4 regions of the Actinomadura meridiana genome follow, and region 2 is predicted to be linked to each of the others. Evidence: riboswitches for the same ligand, from Rfam matches in the RefSeq annotation. Region 2 holds a riboswitch; each other region holds the start of a gene.
The links. Region 2 has a riboswitch for cyclic di-AMP ahead of ABD808_RS11985 (gluzincin family metallopeptidase). Riboswitches for the same ligand answer to the same signal wherever they lie in the genome.
Positions count from the first base shown of each region.

Region 1: linked by a shared signal. The riboswitch ahead of ABD808_RS00335 (C40 family peptidase) and the one ahead of ABD808_RS11985 (gluzincin family metallopeptidase) in region 2 are both predicted to bind cyclic di-AMP.
Region 3: linked by a shared signal. The riboswitch ahead of ABD808_RS30745 (NlpC/P60 family protein) and the one ahead of ABD808_RS11985 (gluzincin family metallopeptidase) in region 2 are both predicted to bind cyclic di-AMP.
Region 4: linked by a shared signal. The riboswitch ahead of ABD808_RS25220 (CHAP domain-containing protein) and the one ahead of ABD808_RS11985 (gluzincin family metallopeptidase) in region 2 are both predicted to bind cyclic di-AMP.

Region 1 is NZ_BAABAS010000001.1:74,951-79,838, forward strand. Features, by position in the region: gene ABD808_RS00335 (C40 family peptidase) at 375-1,304, opposite strand; cyclic di-AMP (ydaO/yuaA leader) riboswitch at 1,410-1,615, opposite strand; gene ABD808_RS00340 (amino-acid N-acetyltransferase) at 1,905-2,426, shown strand; gene ABD808_RS00345 (RDD family protein) at 2,431-3,276, shown strand; gene ABD808_RS00350 (RDD family protein) at 3,281-3,949, shown strand.
Region 2 is NZ_BAABAS010000005.1:591,961-596,848, reverse strand. Features, by position in the region: gene ABD808_RS11990 (C40 family peptidase) at 204-1,124, shown strand; cyclic di-AMP (ydaO/yuaA leader) riboswitch at 1,473-1,667, shown strand; gene ABD808_RS11985 (gluzincin family metallopeptidase) at 1,775-3,085, shown strand; gene ABD808_RS11980 (M48 family metallopeptidase) at 3,082-4,512, shown strand; gene ABD808_RS11975 (L,D-transpeptidase) at 4,529-4,888, opposite strand, start outside.
Region 3 is NZ_BAABAS010000021.1:198,590-203,477, reverse strand. Features, by position in the region: gene ABD808_RS30755 (helix-turn-helix domain-containing protein) at 1-609, opposite strand, end outside; gene ABD808_RS30750 (M28 family peptidase) at 830-2,215, opposite strand; cyclic di-AMP (ydaO/yuaA leader) riboswitch at 2,901-3,044, shown strand; gene ABD808_RS30745 (NlpC/P60 family protein) at 3,051-3,740, shown strand; gene ABD808_RS30740 (DUF4360 domain-containing protein) at 3,915-4,634, opposite strand.
Region 4 is NZ_BAABAS010000019.1:73,700-78,587, forward strand. Features, by position in the region: gene ABD808_RS25215 (bifunctional glycosyltransferase/CDP-glycerol:glycerophosphate glycerophosphotransferase) at 1-1,103, opposite strand, end outside; gene ABD808_RS25220 (CHAP domain-containing protein) at 1,319-2,077, opposite strand; cyclic di-AMP (ydaO/yuaA leader) riboswitch at 2,090-2,246, opposite strand; gene ABD808_RS25225 (PP2C family protein-serine/threonine phosphatase) at 2,661-4,559, opposite strand; gene ABD808_RS25230 (serine hydrolase) at 4,730-4,888, opposite strand, start outside.

The DNA.
Region 1 (4,888 bases), on a different contig from region 2:
CGTCACCGGAATCCAGGCGGCGAACTCTTCTGAACCTCCGTCCGACCCCGCGGCGGCGGCGCCCACGTCCCGGCAGGTAGGTCCCTGCGGGAGGCGTCGCCGCTGGACGGCGTTCAGAAGACCCTGGTTCTTTCGAATGTGCCCGGAATGTCGTGAACGGGCCCTGGATCCTGTGAAGATTGCCCGGGATCTCTCGAATATGCCCGGGAAATCTCGAATGTGTCCGGAATCGCCTCGGCACTCGTTTCTGTGCTCGCGGCACGCCACAGCGACCTGCCACGGCGACCTGAGGTCGACAAACTCTCAGAAAGACAGACCAGGCGCGCGTTTCCACCGATCCTGAGCCCGGCCGCGCCCGGTCGAAGTCGACGCTGTCAGGCGACCCGGACGCCGCCCGCGAAGGGACGTCCCGACATGGAGGCGATCTTCACGACGTCACCGGTGTGGGGGGCGTGGATCATCTTGCCGCCGCCGATGTACATCCCCATGTGGTGCAGGTCGGAGTAGAAGAACACGAGGTCGCCCGGCTGGAGCTGGCTGCGCGACACGTGCGTGCCCGCGTTGAACTGGCTGCCGGTGTAGTGCGGCAGGTTGATGCCGACCTGCCGGTAGGCCCACATCGTCAGGCCCGAGCAGTCGAAGGTGCTGGGACCCGCGGCGCCCCAGACGTACGGGTCGCCGAGCTTGCCCATCGCGTACCGCAGCGCCTGTGCGGCCTTGCCGGTGCCGATGACGGGAAGCTTGGCGAGCATGCTGGGGTCGCGCTCGACGAGCTTGCCGCGGGTCTTCTCGTAGGCGTCCGTGACCTTCTTGCGCTGCGAGTCGAGTTGTGTCCGCAATTCCTTGACCTGCGTGGAGCGGGCCTCGGCGGACTTGCGCGCGCGCTGTGCGGCCTGCATGGCCTGCATCAGGATGAGGACTTTGCTGCTGTCCCGCTTGGCGAAGTAGCGAAGCGTGGACGCCTGGTCGAGGACGGCCTGCGGGTCCTGCGAGGCGACGAACGAGACTGTGGGGTCGGAGCCGCCCTGCATATAACTGGTCGCGGCCAGAGAGCCGACCTTTTCGCGAAGGCCCTGGAGAGTCTTCTCCTGCCGCTCGGCGTTGTCGGTGGCGACCTTGGCGGCGCGTTGCGACTGCGCGAGCTTGACCTTCAGCCCGTTGTACTGCTCGGTGAGCTGCTCCAGCTGGTCGGCGAGCTTGAACGCCTTCGTCCTGAGTTCCTTGGTGGACGGCTCAGGATCGGCGTTGGCCGTGCCGACCGTCTGCGGTACGACCGAAAGGCCCGCCACTAGGGCGCCGACCACGGTGATCGTCCGGCCACGGAACCATGCCGCGCGACCTGATGACGAGTGCCGGGAGCGTGACCGAGCAGATCGTGAAAAGGAAGCAGGGCGCGATGGCTCCACGAATTCTCCTCTCCTCGTCCGCCTACCGAGTTAGCTGACGGGTTAGGGCTGGAGTAGCCCGTCCACGGGTGGCGCGCGGATCGATTCCACGCGGTCGCGGATTCACCCCTCACGGCGTCAGCCCGGGGGAGGTCCCCGAAGGCTCCGGAAGTGGGTCCCCGGCTCCTCGGGGCACTGGTTGCGACCCGGGGACTCGGCGGTGCGGCCTCCGTCCTGCGGAAGGCCGACGTCAGCGCAGGACACTAACGGAACCGGCAGGGAATGCCAACCAGAACATGCGAAAACGCACGTGGCACGGCCTGTCGGTGGGAAGGAGAGGGCGTGTCGCCGTTCCGAAAGGTGTGGCCCGTCTCACTTTTCGACGGGTCATGGCCCCGCGTGGTCGCTTATAACTAGTTACTTGGTGTGGACGGCGCCTCATGCAAGACCTTGCCAAGCCTCCGTTAAGCCCCTGCCGGAAGTCGGGCAACGCCGCGCGTTCGATAATCTCGCCTGTTTGTGGAGGTCGTGATCCGGCGAGCCCGTACCGCCGACGTTCAAGAGATCCGCAGGCTGGTCGACCTGTACGCGGGTTCGGGACGACGCCTGCTGAAGAAGTCCACGGTGAAGCTGTATGAGGACGTCCAGGAGTTCTGGGTCGCCGAGGACATCCAGGACGGCACTCCTGGGCCGATCGTGGGCTGCGGCGCGCTGCACGTGATGTGGGAGGACCTCGCGGAGGTCCGCTCCGTCGCCGTGGACAAGGAGTACGGCGGACGTGGCATCGGGCACCGGATCGTCGTCCGTCTGCTGGAGACCGCGCGGGAACTCGGCGTGCGGAGGGTGTTCTGCCTTACCTTCGAAGTGGAGTTCTTCACGCGGCATGGCTTCGAGCAGATCCTCGGGACTCCGGTGGCGCCAGAGGTGTACGAGGAGCTTCTCCGCTCTTACGACGAAGGCGTTGCGGAGTTCTTGAACCTCGATCGGGTCAAGCCCAATACGTTGGGGAACACCCGGATGTTGCTTCGCCTGGAGGGCTGACCGAATGAGCGATTTCCCCGACCGTGGGCGGCGACACCAGCCGCAGCAGGGGCAGGGGTCGTACGGCCCGCCGCCCCCGTATCGAGGACCCCAGCAGCAACCGCAACCCCAGTCGCAGCCCCGCCAACCCCAGCCGCAGCATCAACGCCAGCAACAGCCTCAACGCCAGCAACAGCCTCAGCCACGAACCCAACAGTGGCAGCAACAGCAGTGGGGGGACCAGCCCGGGCATGACGAGGCGTACGACTCGTCCTATGACCAGTACGGCGGTTCCAACGGCGGCGACCAGCCGCTGGCTCCGATACTCCGCCGGGCCGCCGCGCGGATCCTCGACAACGCGCTTGTGGCGGTTTTCGGTTTCGCGCTCGTCCTGCCCATCACGATCGGTGCGTTCGGGTTGGGCAAGCCCGGCAGCAAGACAGAGGACGAGGGCGGTGTGTGGAACTGGCCCATCATCTTCACTCTGTTCTGTGTTCTGTCGGTGCTGCCGTTGCTGTACGAGGCCGTCCAACTGACCATGTCGGGACGGACTCTCGGCAAGCGGGTCATGGGTCTCGGCATCGTCCAGGCACCTGGCGGAGAACCACTGACCACCACGCAGGCCATCTGGCGCGCAGGGATCGTCCATGTGGGCTATCAGGTCGGTGTCTTCTTCTTCCTCGTCGTCGCGGTGATGGTCTGGGACTACGCCGCATACGGGATGGTGCTCGTCTGGGCGGGTGCGTTGATGGCCTACCTGTGGGCGATCTGGGACCAGCCTCTGCACCAGTCTCTTCACGACCGCTTCGCCGGCACGCTCGTCATTGACGAGCGGGTCGGATACGACGAGTACGACGAGTACGCGGAATAGACCCGTGACGGAGGCACCGCTCGCCGAACCGGGGCAGCGTCTCCTGGCGCGCATCATCGACACGCTCATCGTTGGTGTGCCGGTCATTGTCGTCGTCCGCGCTGTAGTGGCAGCGCATGCGGTGGACGTGGTCGCTCCGCCCGCCGTGGCCGGGTGCATGCTGCTGTACGAGTCGATTCAGCTGGCGCTCTGGGGACGGACACTCGGCAAGCGCGTCGCCGGTATAGAGGTCGTCGTCGGCGTTCCCGGCGCGAATTCAGTGACCGATTCAGCGATCGCCGTGACTCGCGACGGTGAGGCGGCCGAGCTGGCGCCCCCATCGTCGTGGACCTCGGACGCTGACGCGGGCTCAGCAGCCGCCACAGCGCCGCCCACGGCCGATTCGGACGAGAAGCAGGAGCCTGACGCAGGGCCCGTAGAAGGAGCCAGTACGCGGAACGTCTTCGTCGACGACCAGGCCCCCTTGGACGTCGGACGCGCGGTTCTCCGCGCCGCGATCTATTCGCTGCCGATCGCGGCCCGGCCGATTCCCGTCGCCGGGCTACTCGCCAGCCTCTTCTGGGTGGCGAACGCGGGCGCGATGTACGAGGGCACGAACCGCCAGGCCGTCCACGACAGGATCGCGGGGACGCTGGTCGTAAAACGCCCGCCCACAGATTCATCGGCCTTCTGAGAGCCTCTCGCGCGCGCTCGTCCGAACCGGGGCCCGATCGACCCGACTCCTCCGGCTGAGAGCCCTCCAGGGCGGGCCGGAGAGGCCATGTCCGGCCCGAACCGGCTTTCGTGAAGATGCCCGGTCTGTTTCGGACGCGCCGCGTTCGGACGGCTAAAGCCAGCTCGATCAGGTTACGGCCCCGAATCGGCGCGAGATGTGTCTTGTCCCGGACGCCTCCTCCGGTTTGAGTTGCCTCTTCCGAGCCGTTGACCTTCGGCGCGGCACGCCATGGCAGACCGCGCTCCACATAGCGTTCTGGACTTACTCCGGATGGGGCGACACCTCCCTCTGTACGAACCTTTCGCTCCGCCTGGACGCTTGGATGAGGTCCGAACCGTACGGGCCCGTGGCCGGACTCGGACGCGGCTTGAAGAAGTGGGGCGGAGGTGGGATTGTGTCGCAATCTCCCGATTCCGGGATGGACAGTGCCGGTCGCTTCTAGGTGAGGACCGCGGATGGTGACTTCCCGTCACGAGGCGGTGGCAACCGATTTTCGGCGCCGGTCGACCGGGTGTTATCCGTCCACCTCGCCCGGCGTGGAGGCTGATCACGTCGACGCGGCGGAGGAGCGGCGGCTCCCGGCCGCATTACCGCGCGGGTGTGGTTAGTCCCCTTACGCCAGGGCTAATCGACGGCGACGGTGTCCCCGTGGGCTGCCCGTTAAGGTCGTCCGCGGGATCTTTTTCTCCGGTCCTGTAGCCCGTCCGAAAGCCGGAGGCGTCCGCAAACCCACCCCAATGCGCGAGCGCCCGCCCAGGTCAGCGCCTCGCGAGGTGGCATGGGTCACGCCCGAAAACACCGCACCGGTCGCGCTACCCGGGGACAAATTGACGGGCCGCGTCCGTACCCTGGCGCGCACCGCCGTACTGCCGGGAAACGACGACGCGATTACGCCCG
Region 2 (4,888 bases):
AGAGAGACGAATCGGTTGTGACGGGTGTTGACCCTCGCTAGTGTCGTCCGCTGACGTCGTGGACGAGAGGGGCGAAACCGACCGTGGCCAAAGATCTCAACGGGACACCAGCGCAGCGGCGTGACCGGAGAGGCGGCCTGGCGAGCAGAGGCGTATCCCGCCGCCTGGCGGCCGTCACCTGCCTGACCCTGACGGCTTCACTCATGTCTCCGCTGGCGGTGGCGCACGCCAAGCCGAAGCAGAACAAGGCGGAGGAGCAGAAGAAGCTCAACAAGCTCAACGAGGAGATGGACCAGAAGGTCGAGAAGTACAACCAGAACCGCGAGCAGCTCAAGGTCGCCAAGAAGAAGCTCGACGCCGCGACGAAGGCCTCCAAGAAAGAGGAGACGGCCTTCGAGGAGCAGCGCGCCAAGATCGCCCAGATGGCCGCCACCGCGTACAAGAACGGCGAGCAGACGGACGTGACCGGCTTCGTCGGCAGCAGCGACCCGCAGGCGGTCCTCGACCAGGCGGCGGTCCTGTCCCATCTGTCGCGGGACCGCGGCTCCCAGCTCACCCAGTTCCTCGCCACCACGCAGCGGCTGCGGCGAGAGCAGTCCGTCGCCAAGACCGCCTATGACGAGGTGAAGACCAAGTCCGACGACCTGAAGAAGCAGAAGGCGGACCTGGACAAGAAGGTCAAGAAGCAGGAGGCGGTCGTCCGGAGGCTCGGCGGCGGCACGTCCTCCTCCGGGGGCGGCATCGGCGGTACCTACAACGGCCCGGCCAGCGGCTCGGCCCGCGCGGCGCTCAACTTCGCCTTCGCGCAGAAGGGCAAGCCGTACCAGTACGGTGCGGAGGGTCCCGGCTCCTACGACTGCTCCGGCCTGACCATGAAGGCGTGGGCGGCGGCGGGCGTGAACATCACCCGCACCACCAACTCGCAGTACGCCGCCACCAAGCGGGTCAACAAGAGCGACCTACAGCCCGGTGACCTGGTGTTCTTCAGCAGCCTCGGCCACGTCGGCCTGTACATCGGCAACGGGCAGATGATCCACGCCCCGCGCACGGGCAAGAACGTCGAGATCGTGAACATCACCTCGGGCTACTACCTGAGCAACTACTACGGCGCCGGGCGTCCCTGACGTTCGGACGGCTCGTCTTCCGGCAACGGACCAGGCTTTGACCTGGTCCGTTGTTAATTTTGTAGGGGTTTGCCTTCTCTTGGGGCTTTGGTACCTTGTACCACTCACGGCGCCGGCCAGGCGCCGGGTGCCCGCGACGCCCACCAGGCGCCGCGTGACGGCGGCGCGAGCCACGTGCCGCCTTCCCCCCCGGCCGGACCCGGCCCACCGTGCGCACGCCGAAGCGTGCATGGCGCTGAGCGCGCTGCCACGGCGGTTCCACGGGCCGTCCGCGCACGACAACAGGCGCCGCTCTTTCGCACGCGGGAGACAGGTTCCGCGCACGGGCCCCATCTCGCCCCCAGGATCGCAGCGGCAGCGCCGAGTCCGCCGAACGGCGGAACCGGGGACCCACAGCGCCGGAGTCCAGGGACCGTTCCTGGACGACCCCCGGCGCCCGGGGTGAATCGGTGCGCCTCTCCGGAGAACCGGTGAGGGCCCACCGCAGGGCCACTTCCTCGCCCGAACCCGTCAGCTAACCCGGTAGGCGTCTAGGAAGAACGAAGGAGTGAATTCCGCAGCGTTACCTGGGCGTGGTCGCCCCGTGCGGCCACGCCCTCTTTCGGCTTCGCATCGGCATGCCCATCCGCTGGCTGCATAGGATCGCGCGCATGGAGGACGGCTCCGCCCACAGCGACAGGCACAGAGGCACGCAGGGCGGCACCCACGGCGGGCCCGTCACGCGGCGCAGGGCGCTTGCCCTCGGCGCGGGCGGGGCGGCCGCGCTGCTCGCGGGCGGCGCGGGCCTCGTCCGCGCGCGGTCCGGCGGCGAGACGCCCGACGCACGCGCCATCGGCGGGAACGGTGCTGCCGCCGCGTTCACGCCCGGCGACGCCGCCACCGTCCTCGACAGCCGCGCGCGGGCCGTGCGGACCGGCGACCGGACGGCCTTCCTCACCACGGTCGGCTCCGCACCCACCGCGTTCCGGGACGCCCAGTCCCGCCTGTACGGCAACATCCGCGCGCTTCCCCTCGACGGCTGGCGGGAACGCGCCGTCGCCACCCAGACCGTGGACGGCGCGAAGGACGTCGCGATCCTCCGCGTCGAGACCCGGTACCGGCTGCGCGGCTTCGACCACGGCGACGTCGCCCGCACCCGGTACCTGGCACTGGCCCCGCGCTCGGGCGCCTGGACGATCGTCGGCGACGGCTCGTCCCACAACCTGCACGACGACGCCGAGATCTGGGACGGCGGCCCACTGTCGGTGGTCAACGGCCGCGCCAGCCTCGTCATCGGCGACGCCACCGGGCTCGACGAGATCGCCGGACGCCTCGACGCGGCCGTACCCGTCGTCAGCGGCGTGGTCGGCGGCACCTGGGCGCGGCGGGTCGTCGCGCTGGTGCCCGCCTCGGCGTCCCTCGCGGCCGCGCTCGCCGGTCCGGGGCAGCGGCTCGGCGAGATCGCCGCGCTCGCGACCCTCGCGCCGTCCGCCGAAGGGGGCGCCGGGGAGGACCGCGTCATCATCTCCCCCGGCACGTTCGGCCGCCTCAACAGCCTGGGACGCGACGTCGTCCTGACCCACGAGCTGACCCATGTCGCCACCGGCGGCGCCCGCGACCGGACGACGCCGCTGTGGCTCATCGAGGGCTTCGCCGACTACGTCGGCTACCGGGGCGCGAAGATCTCCGTCCGGTCGGCGGCCGGGGAGCTGCGCCGCGAGGTGACGGCCGGACGGATCCCCGCCGCGCCGCCCGCCGCCGCCGCGTTCTCCGGCGGCTCGCCGCGTCTGTCCCAGGCCTACCAGGAGGCATGGCTCGCCTGCCGCATGATCGCCGCCCGATACGGTGAGGCGACGCTCGTACGGCTCTACCGGACCGCCGGGCGCGTTCCGGAGGAGACCGCGCTGCGCGACGTGCTGGGGCTCACCCGGGACCGTTTCATCGCCCTGTGGCGCGACTATCTGAAGAAGGAACTCGCATGAGTGAGCGCAGCGAGGCGGGAGGCGCGGGGAGCCGTCCCCTCACGGAGGACAGGAGCGAGGAGGCGGACGGCGGCACGCGGACGCGACGGCCCCGGACGGCCGCCGCCATCACCGCCGCCGTGCTGTTCACCGCGGTCGGGGTCGTCCTCGCCCTGACCACGCCGTGGAACCCGCTGCCCGGCGACGTCCCCGGCGGGCGGGTGCGGCCCGATCCGGCGCTCGACTTCTCCCCCGCCGAGATCGCCCGGTCCCGGGCGTTCGACTCGGCCATCAACCCGCCCGCCTACGCGGGCCTCGTCGTCGGCCTCCTGGTGATCCTCGCGCTGGGGCTGAGCCCGCTCGGCGCGCGGCTCATCGGCCTGGTCACGGGCCGTGTCCGCCGCCGGTTCCTGCGCGTCGTCATCGCGTCCGCCGCGCTCGCGACGCTGCTGCGCGTCGTCGGGCTCCCGTTCGACATCTGGGGCGAGTCGGTGCTGCGCCGGTACGGGCTGTCCACGCAGACGTGGCCGGAGTGGCTCCTGGACCAGCTCAGGTCACTCGGCGTCAGCTGGGTCATCACCACGATCGCGTTGCTGCTCCTGTACGCGGTGGTACGCCGCTTCCCCCGCTACTGGTGGACGGGCGCCGCCGCCGGGGGCTTCGTCCTCGTCGTCCTGGTGTCGTTCATCTACCCGATCGCCGTCGAGCCGGTGTTCAACAAGTTCCACTCGCTGCCGCAGGGGCAGTTGCGCAGCGACCTGCTCGCGATGGCGCGACGGGACGGCGTGCCCGTCAAGGACGTGCTCGTCGCGGACGCCTCCAGAAGGACGACGTCGCTGAACGCCTACGTGTCGGGGTTCGGCTCCACGCGCCGGATCGTCCTGTACGACACGTTGCTGAAGTCGCCGCGCCCCCAGGTGGAGTCGATCGTCGCGCACGAGCTGGGCCACGCCAAGCGCGACGACGTCCTGTACGGCACGCTCGTGGGCGCGCTCGGCATCGCCGGGGCGATGTGCCTGCTCTACCTCCTGATGACCTCTCCATGGCTCCTGCGCCGCGCGGGAGTCGCCCCTACCGGTCCCCCCGGGGAACCCAGAGAGCCCGGGGAACGTGAACGCGGTGGGGCGGCGGATCCGCGGTCCATCGCGCTCGTCCTCGCGCTGGTGGCGGCCGGGACGCAGCTCGGCGCGCCCGTCCAGAACCTCGTGAGCCGTCGCATCGAGGCACGGGCCGACGCGCACGCGCTGAACCTCACCCGCGACCCGTCGACGTTCGTGTCGATGCAGCACGAGCTGTCGGTGCGCAACATCTCCGACCTGAAGCCCGACGCCCTGGAGTACCTGCTGTGGATGACGCACCCGTCCGGGCCCGACCGGATCGCCATGGCCCGCAACTGGGCGCGCATGCACCACGTCCCGGAACCCCCGCCGCTGCGCCGAGCACCGTGACGGGCGAGGCGCGCTGTCAGTGGCCCTCGGCGCGCGGCTTGTCCGGCTGCTGGGAGCCCTGCCGCTGCGCGGACAGCGTCGCCGCGTCCTCGCGCGGCGCGGTCGTCACCGACCGTTTCAGGGCGCTGCCCTTCACCCAGTCGTTCCACTTGAGCTGCCAGTAGCCCCAGCCGTTGTCCGGTTCGAGTTCCCGGTCAGTGCCGGTCACGGTCACCACGTCACCGCGCTGCGACAGCCGGTAGAACCACGCCGCGTCGGACGGGCTGACATTGATGCAGCCGTGGCTGACGTTCTCGCTGCCCTGGGCGCCGACCGACCAGGGCGCGCTGTGGACCCACTCGCCGCTCTCGGAGATCCGCACCGACTTGTACACGGT
Region 3 (4,888 bases), on a different contig from region 2:
CTCCACATCGGCGACGGGACGGCGCAGCGCCGCCTCGTCCACCAGCGCCCACAGCCGGGGCGGCGCCTCGCGGCGCAGGATCCCCTGCCGCCGCATCAGCACGTTCACCCGGCGCTCGATCTCGGCGGCGGTCGCCGTGGGATGGCCGAGCCGCAGCACGGCACGCGCGTAGTCCTCGGTCTGGAGCAGGTCGGGGACGAACCGCGTCTCGTGGACGCGCAGCCCGGACGCCGCCTCCTCCAGCCCGATGTAGACCTCGAACCAGGGCGGCAGGATGTCGTTGTAGCGCTGCCACCAGCCGGGTTTGTTGGCGCCCTCGGCCAGGCTCAGCAGCGGCTCGCGCTCCTCGTCCGCGACGACGCCGTACAGGGTGAGCAGGTCGGCGACGTCGCGTTTCTTGAACCCGACGCGGCCGAGCTCCAGGCGGCTGATCTTGGAGGCGGAGGCGCGGATGGCGTCCCCCGCGTCCTTGGGCGGGATGCCCCTCGCCTCGCGCAGCCGCCGCAGCTGGCCGCCGAGCAGGATGCGCAGCACCGTGGGGCCGCTGTCGGCGGGGCCGCGCACACGGCGCCCCGCCTCGGGGACTTCGTCGGGTTGAAGCGCGTCCACGTCGGCTCCCACGCGCCACTGTGCGGCACGAATCGGCTGCATTCTGTGATGTCAACACTAGTGCCGATTCGCCGTGGAAGCAGGGTGTCTTCACCATCGGTGTCCGCGCCGACACGCAAGCGGTCGCCGGGCCGCACGGGGCAACGGCCCGGCCTCTCACGGTCCTATCATCCGGCGCACGGTCCGTCCGCGCGCCGCCCCGTTGGACACCGCTTCTCGGTTATGTGCGACGCGCCACGTCGTAGGCGGCGCAGCCGATCAGTTCGATGGACGCGCGGAGCCGTTCCACGCTGACGTTCTGGACGATCCTGTCCTCGGGCGTGTGGTAGACGGGTTCGAGCTGGCTGGGCGCGTCGTTGCCGCGCCAGCTGTAGTTGCCCGCGGCGATGCCGCGCTCGGAGAAGGACTCGTGGTCGCTGGAGCCGCGGGCCGTCGGCCCCCGCACCTGGTCGAGGTGGCCGAGGCGGCGCGCGGCGTCCTTCACCGCGACGGTGGTGGTGTTGTCGGAGCCGTCCAGGGACAGCAGCCAGTAGGTCTCCGCGGCCGGATGGCTGGTGCCGACCATGTCGTTCTGGAAGACACCGGTGATCTGCTTGACGCCCTCGTCGTCGAGCTGCTTCACGTAGTGCCTGGACCCGACCAGCCCAAGCTCCTCCGAACCCCACAGGCAGATGCGAATCGCCTGCCGGGTCGGCAGGTTGCGGAGGACGCGCGCCAGCTCCAGGCACAGCACGGCGCCGCTGCCGTCGTCGTTGGCGCCGGGCGAGCCCGGGACGGTGTCGTAGTGGGCGCTGACGATGACGGCCTTGTTCGCGTCGCTGTCCCCGTCATTGTTCCCGTCATTGCCCAGCGACGCCTTCCGCTCGGCCAGGACGTTGTAGGACGTCAGCTTCGAGTGCAGAGTGACCTCGACGGACAGGCGCTTGGCACCCGCCCGGATCCGTTCGCCGTGGTATTCGGCGAGGCCCAGCACCGGGATCGCGACCGTCCCGGCGAGGTTCGGGGTGAACGTGGCGGCCTTGCGTTCGGGGTAGGTGTCGGTGCGCACGTTGGCGATGAGCGCCGCCTTGGCGCCCGCGGCCTCGGCGGCCTTGGCCTGGTCGGTCTCCTTCCCGGCGACGCGGTCGAACAGCACGAGCTTGCCGCGCGCACCGCCCGGGACCTCGACGACCTTGCCGACGTCGAGCACGGCGCCGTCCGCGAGGCCGGTGGCGCCCTGCGCGGAGGCGGCGGTCTGCCAGAGCCGTTCGCCCTTGGCGCGGATCTCCGCGAGGGCCTTGTCGGGGACGGGGAAGGGCTGAAGCTCGACGTCGTAGCCGAGGCGGCGCAGCTGCCCGGCGATGTAGCGGGCGGCGCGGTGCTCGGACTCGGTTCCGGCGATGCGAAAGCCGATCTCGTCGCTGAGCACCTTCAGGTGCCGCATCGCCCGGCGGATGTCGATGCGGCCGACGACGGCCCTGTCGCCGGTGGTGAGGGTGGGCGGGCGGACGGCGCCGGGGCGCTGCCGGGTCGCGGCGGCGGCGGTGCCGGGCAGCAGGCCCACGGTCGCGAATCCGGTGAAGGCCGCGACCCCGGCGAGCAGGTCACGGCGGTTGACCTCGGACATTGGCATCTCCTCGGGAGCTGGGGGACGGGGCCCCGTTGCCGGTGAATCTATGAAATCGCGACAAGTCGGACAAGAATGGTCAGAAGGTCCGCAACAGAACCGTGATCAAGGTCGGCCTCGTTGATCAAGGACGGCCGGGTCAATGGCAGATCTTGTCCCCTTCCGGAGCGGACGCGATGATCAAGATCGTCGGCGAAAAGGGCCGCCGCCTTTCCCGCACATGCCCCTCCACCTGGGACGCTAACGGCGAGGACCCGGCACGGCCCCCGGACGGGGCGCCCCGGCCCGCCGTCGCGAAGATCGTCCGAGCCTGGGTCGCTGACCTGCGACGATCATGATTTTGTCGGGGTTTGCCATCCTTTGGCGTTCGGAGTAGCTTGTCGCTCACCGAAGCGCCCGCCAGGCGCCTTCCCCCCCGTGTCCCCCCGTGGACACGCCCGCTCCACCCGGCCCCGTCGGGTGGGGTGACGGCGCGAGCCACGTGTCGTCCGGTCCTGCCGCGCAGGGTCTCCCCGAGGCCCCTCTCAGCCCGCCCATGCGCACGCGATGAGCGTGCGGCGCTGACGGACGCCAGGACCCGAACACACAAGCACGGCCCCCGACGGGGGCGTGCCAAGACCATCCGCGCCGCTCTTTCGCGCACGGGACACAGGGTCCCGTGACGGGCCGTCGTGCCCACAGGATCGCAGCGGCAACGCCGAGTCCGCGCCGCGCGCGGAGCCGGGGACCCACCCGTCGCATCTGGGGTGAATCGGCCTGTTCCAGGCCGTAGGGCGACTTCCACGTCCGAACCCGTCAGCTAACCCGGTAGGCGGCTTGGAAGCTAGGAGTGCCCTTGAAAGGCAAGCACGACAAGCACGACAAGAACCGCTTCCCCTTCGGCCCCCGGACCACCGGCGCCGTGCTCGGCCTCGCCTTCTGCGGCGTGGTCGCGGCCACCGCGCAGGTCACCCTGTCGTCCGACGGGGACTCCGGCGCCCGTTCCGGCGCCCCGGTCACGGCGGCCGAGTTCCTCACCCCCGAGAAGAGCGACGGCCACGCCGACGCCTCCAGCGAGAAGTCGGACGACACGAGCGACCGGAAGGACGGCGAGAGGTCGTCCAACAGCGCGAAGAGCGCGCGTACCAAGGTGATCGAGCGGGCCAGGAGTTGGAACCCGCACACCTCCGACCGCGTGCCCTACAGCCAGACCAGGACCCACGAGGGTTACCGCACCGACTGCTCCGGCTTCGTGGCGATGGCGCTGGGGCTGCCCGGACCTGGCCCGAACACCGTCGGCTTCACCTCGTCGCGGTACACCGAGCGCATCTCGATGGACGAGCTGAAGAAGGGCGACCTCGTCATGGACGCCGAGGGCACCAACACCACCCGGCACGTCGTCATCTTCGAGAAGTGGGCCAACGGCAAGCACACGTCCTACTGGGCGTTCGAGCAGCGCGGCCGCTACGGCACCGACCACCGGACGCGCGACTACGGTCTGTCGTCGGGCAGCGAGTACAAGGCGTACCGGCCGAAGAACCTGTAACGCGGGACGCCACCTGATCACGGCGTCGTCCCGTCCGAAACCGGGCGCACTCCGTGATCAGGTGGCGACAAAAAGAATGGAAACGCGTTCATGGGCGCCCGGACGGCGCCCATGAACGCGAACCCCAAGTCAAACTGGTTCAGGATTCGATTTGTGGCTGGATCTGGCGATCGACTAGCAACGTTTCCAGGTCAGGTGGTAGACCGCGTCCGCGTTTGTCGATTCCATTGCGATGAAACTGGGCTTCTTCGCGTCGGAGTCGCCCTTGTCGATCCGAAGTTGCGTGTTGATGTTCAGGTTGCGTTCCTTGCCGCACGGGGCGTAGACCCGCTTGGCCGGGTCGGTGCGGTCGCGGAACCGCCAGGCGCCGTCGTACGGGCCGTTGATCTCGTGGTTGACCGAGACGTTCTCGGAGCTGCCCTGGAAGTAGTAGTTCGTGCTGCGCAGGGCGGTGGCGCCCTTCTCCACGTGGGCGGCGCCGCGGGACACGACTCCGACGACCGCGTATGTGTAGCCCTCAGGGGCGTTGACCTTGACGTTGATCTGGCAGTTGCGCCGGAACTCGGTGGGCGGGGCCTCGCCGCCGGCCCAGGCCATGTACTTCTGGTAGATGACCGTGAAGGCGGCGTTGTTGTGCGTGGGCACGACCTTCGTGGTACCGGCGGGGCAGCCCGAACCGAGGATGGTCTCCACCTGGATCGTGACGTCCCTGGGCGCCGGCGCGGCGTCGGGCACGGGCTCGAACTCGGGCGCGTCGGGAGCGGGTTCGGCGGCGGCCACGGGGCCCGCCGTCACTGCGTCGGCGCCGTTGGTGCCGACATAGGCAACCGTCGCCACGGCGGGGACGAGCACCGCCGCACCAAGCGCGATTCCCAATCGTTTGGCGTTCATCATGGGGGGGTCTCTCAGGGGGGTAGTTGCCCCGGCGACTTCGTCGTCGCACATGCTCTCGCCGGCCGTTCCGGGCGGTTTCGGGGAGACTTTGTCGGCCGGGGCTGAATGGTGATCCTCTCGGACCGGAGAATCTGCGGAGAGGTTATTCCCGCGCCAAGCGGGCCGTCAACACCCTGGTATTGCCCCTTATTCACAATTAACTGCGCTTTTGAATCTCTCTTTAAGGACGCACGGAGAGTGATTTGGGACATGGG
Region 4 (4,888 bases), on a different contig from region 2:
GCCCCCAGCGTCCCGGGCGGCGGGGCCGCGCCCCAGAAGACGCGGCCGTCCCGCTCCACCAGCGGGGCGCGCAGTTCGGGCCAGTCGGCGAGGCCGTCGTACTCGGCGGCGGCGAGGGCCCCCGCGTGGTCGCCCTCGCGGACCAGGTACGCGGCGATCGCGGGCAGCGGGTTGGCCTGGTCGAACACCGCCGGATCGAACCCGGCCAGGTACTCGCCCACAAGGTCGAGGAAGCGGGCCCGCCGGTCCGGGTCGCGTCCGCGCAGCTCACGCAGGTGGAGCGCAAGATCATGGTTGACGAACTTGGCGTCGTTGGCCAAGGCCAGGTCGTGCGCGCCACGCCGCGCGAACAGCCGGTCGACACGGCGGTGAATCTCCAGCCGGTCGGCGAAGTTGGCCGGGTCGGCGCGCCTGCCCGAGATAGACGGCGCGGGCGCCCGCTCCCGGACGAGCCAGGTGTAGACGCGGTGCGGGATCAGGACGGTCCGGCGGGACGCCAGGTACGCCTCGGCGGTAAAAAGCAGGTCCTCGTAGTGCAGGTCCTCGACGAACCGGAGGCCGTGCTCGTCCAGGAAGTCGCGCCGGTAGGCCTTGTTGGTCGACAGCGTGTCGTAGAGGAGTTCGGGGTTCTGCTCCAGCGGCCCGTAGACGGCCCGCCGCCGGTAGAGCCACGGAAACCAGGGGCGGACGCGGCCCTTCCCGCCCGCGGGCACGTCCAGGAAGATCCGTTCGCACAACCCGGACACCAGGTCGGCCGCCGCGTCCTCGGCGGCGGCGAGCAGGTTGAGGCAGGCGTGCCGGTCCAGGAGGTCGTCGCTGTCGAGGAACATCACGTACCGGCCGGTCGACGCCTCGATCCCGGCGTTGCGGGGCCGCCCGCAGCCGCCCGAGTTTTCCGGGAGGCGGACGGCCCTGACCCGTCCCGGATGCGCGGCGGCCAGCCGGTCGGCGACCTCGCCCGTCCCGTCGGTGCTCGCGTCGTCGACGATCACCGTCTCGACGCCGCCCAGCGACTGCGCCAGCGCCGAGTCGACGGCCCGTGGCAGCCGCCGCGCGTCGTTGTAGGCGATCACGACGACGCTGACGTCCGGGCGTGCCCGCATGGCCCTCCCTCCGGTTCGGCCGGACAGGTGCAGGATTCCTATCCAGGAACGCCGTGCTGAGGTCCAAGGCCGATCAAAGGCTGTCAATGCTTGGCATTACCCGCCTTCAGCGGAGACATGGGTCGCATCACCCTGGAACGCCCGAAGGCGCCCGGCGAGTCGCCGGGCGCCCTCAGCGCGTGCGGTGGTGCGGGTCCTGTTGTTACAGGTGTGGGTCAGGACGCGTAGTCCGGGTAGCCGTAGCCGACGACCTCGGACTTGTCGCGGGTCTTCTCCTTGACCGCGTTGTCGGTGTTGCCCTCGACGGTGCGGATCGTGCCGTTGCCGTTGTCCTTCACGACGAGGCCGACATGGTCGATGTCGCCGATGTCACCGCTCGAGCCGTTCTTCCAGTCGAAGAAGACGACCGCGCCGGGCTTGGCCTTCTTGCCCCAGCGGTCGGTGTCCTTGAACCAGGTGGCGTGCTTGACGGTGTAGGCGTCCCAGCCCATGTTCTCCACGCCGGTCTGGGCGCCGAGCCACGAGACGAACATGTTGCACCACTGCGCGCCCTTGTAGTCGGCGACCGGGAAGCCGCCGTCACGGTCGGCGGTCTGCTTGGCGTGCGGGGTCGACACATACCACTTGTGGTACTTGGTCATGCCGCCCCTGCCCTCCTTGACGCCGACCTGCTTCTCCGCGAGGTCGATCACCTCGGACGGCTTGACCGCGTGCGGGGGAACCTTGAAGCCCTCCTCGCGCGCCTGAGCGGCGGTCATGCCGGCCCCGGCGGCCTGCGCGGACCCGCTGGACACGGCGCCCTTGTCGACGGCCGCCGCCTGGGCCGCGGTCTCGGCCGCGGCGCTGCCGCCGCCGAGGGGGTTGAACAGCGCGAGCCCGACGGCTCCGGCGAGGACCGCGCCGACGGCGGCACCGACGGCCTTGTCCTCGGCGGCGACATGCTTGAGCGAAAGACGATCGAAACGACCGGTCATACAGGGAATCTCCTTGTCTCCCATGACGCCTACCGGGTTAGCTGACGGATTCGGGCATGGAAGCAGCCCTACGGCGCGACTCTCGGGCGCGCCGATTCACCCCTGGAACCTTGGGTCCCCGGCTCCGTTCCGGTCGGGTGGACCGGTTCGGACTCGGCCTCGCACCGCGGGGGCGCGGTGCTGTGCGGATGTATCTCAGTGACTGATCTTGATGTGCTGGCGCCCCTCGTCGGGCGCATCGCGGGCGGGATCCGCTCCGCGATCTTCGGCCGCAACTCACCCGGCCGGGAGCAACGCATGGGACGCGCTGCGGATTCAGGTAGAAGGTATCAACCTTCGCAAGAAAAGCAAATCAGGCACAAAAGTCCGTCTTGCCTGCTCAAAGCCCTTCCAAGGGACTACCAACACCCTCAAGCCCCGGTGTCTTCCCGATCTTTCTTCGAGGGCCCCGCAGCCCTTTGCCCCGGGGGCTTACCGGAAGCCGATCAAATGGTAAAGAACCCGCGAACGAGCAGGTCACGGGTGCGGTGGCGCGCCGCTCGGGGGCCACATCCGGTGAGACGCACGTCACATGACCGGGCGGTCACTCGACGTGGAGGGCGAAGAGCGTGGTGTCGTCGGCCGCTCGGTCGTGCTCCATGCGCGCCAGGACGTCGTCCAGCAGCATCTCGGGCTGGGTGGCGCAGTCCCGCAGGATGCCGGTGAGGCGCTCGATGCGCTCGTCCAGGTCCGCGTCCCGGCGCTCCACCAGGCCGTCGGTGTACAGGAAGAGCATGTCGCCGCGGCTCAGCCGCGTCGTGACCGTCGTGTACTCCCAGCCCGGCATCGCCCCGAGCATCGGGTCACGCACGAGCTCAAGCGGCACCGCCTCCCCGGCCCGGATCAGGATCGGCGGCGGGTGGCCCGCGCACGTCCAGTCCAGGACGCGCCCGCGCGGGTCGAAGCGGGCGACGACGGCGGTGCCCGTCGCGGGTGGGTCCATGCTGCTCACCAGGTCGTTCAGCCAGCCGACGAGCCGTCCGGACCGCTCTCCCGTGCACATCAGGCCGAGTAGCCCGTTGCGGGTGCGCGCCATCGCCGCGGCGGCGGGCAGGCCGTGTCCGGCGGCGTCGCCGATGGCGAACATCGCGGCGCCGTCTCCCAGCACACGGGTCGCGAACCAGTCGCCGCCGATGCGGGCCGTGCTCTCGGCGGCCAGGCTGCGGATCGCCGTGCCGAGGCCCGGGAGCTGCTCGATCTCGTCCTCGTCGGGCAGGATCGCGCGGCGGAGCGTCACCGCCACCCGCCGCTCCTGCGCCGTCTGCTCCCGCTGTTTCAGCATCTGCCGCCGGGTCTCGGCCAGCGCCCGCTCCACGCCGCGCCGCCGGGTGATGTCCTGGGACACGATGTTGATCGAGACCGGCAGCCCCGAGTCGGCGAGCACCGGCTCCGCGAACACCCACAGATGCCGGGGCCGCCCGTCCTCGCCGATCACGCGGTGCTCGGCCTCCACCGGTTCGCGGCGCGAGAACATCGTCTGGACGGCCTCCTCCACGAGCGGAAGGTCGTCGTCGGCCACCACCTTCGGCAGGTCGTGCGGCATCGGCGGCACCTCGTCGGGCCCGAGCCCGTAGTTGGCGCGCATCTGCGGCGTCCAGTCCGTCTCGCCGGTGGCGAGGTCCCACTCGCCGAACCCGATCAGCGCGAGCCGCTCGACCCGCTCCAGCCGCCGCGCCGCCCGGTCCTCGCGATAGTGGTAGCGCCAGGTGACGCACAGCCCGGTCGGCACGGGCACGCACCGGACGCTCATCCTGGACGACCGGGAGAGGCCGCGCTGGGCCGTCGTGTACGGGAATGAGGAACGTTCCAACGTCGTCCCGTCCGCCAGGACCCGCACGTAGTCGTCGAAGAGGCCGCTCAGCACGGCGCCGGGGTCCGTCTGGAGCAGCCGCCACCCGGTCAGCTCCTCCCGGCCGCGCCCGAACATGTCCCGCGCGACGTCGTTGAGGTCGGCGAACAGCAGGTCCACCAGGGCCCCGTCGGGCTGCCTGACCGGCACGAGATGGGCGCACGAGTCGAGCGCCCCGTCCAGCACGGCCCGCGCCACCGGATCGTCCGGCAGGGCGGCGAGGATCTCCGCGTCGCCCGCGGTGTCCTCGGCCGTCACCCGGCGCAGGATGTCCTCCGCCTCCGACAGGACGGCCTGGCGCTCCGCCGTTGCCTCCTCGGCCGTGGGCGCTCCCCTGCCCGCCGCGACTGCCCCCACCGGACCGCCGTTCTCGTCCTTGACCAGCAGCGACGCCGCCTCGATCAGCTCCATGTCGAGATCGCGCGCGAGCCAGATCAGATGCTGGAGGGCCTCCCCCGGCGGCACCCCGAGCCGTCGGGCCAGCACGACCCGGGCCTCGGACAGCACCGCGCGGTCGTGCGCGGCGTCCCGCAGGTCCTCAAGGTCCGCGACGTGCACCCCGGGCTGCGCCCAGGTGCTCTCCGCATCTGCCAACCCTGTCCCCCGTTCGGCGCTGGGTGCCTGGGAGAAAAAGCTACATACGACACCAGCGGACTATTCGCCCCAGAGTTCGCAAAAAGCCCATATCTTTGCCCGAGCTTTCCGCTGATGTCCCCTAGGGTGACCGTCCGCAGAGACAATCGTTGACCGGTGCGTGAGGCAGGTCACACGAGCTGCCGGGCGAGCTCCGTGACCCGCCGCGACGCCGCCCGGAACGACGATCCCGCCGGTTGCAGCGTCAGCACCACCACGATCTTGTCGCCGACCACCCCGGTGGTGTGAAGTACGGGCCGCCCGATCCCGAGATCCGGCCGGTACGCCAC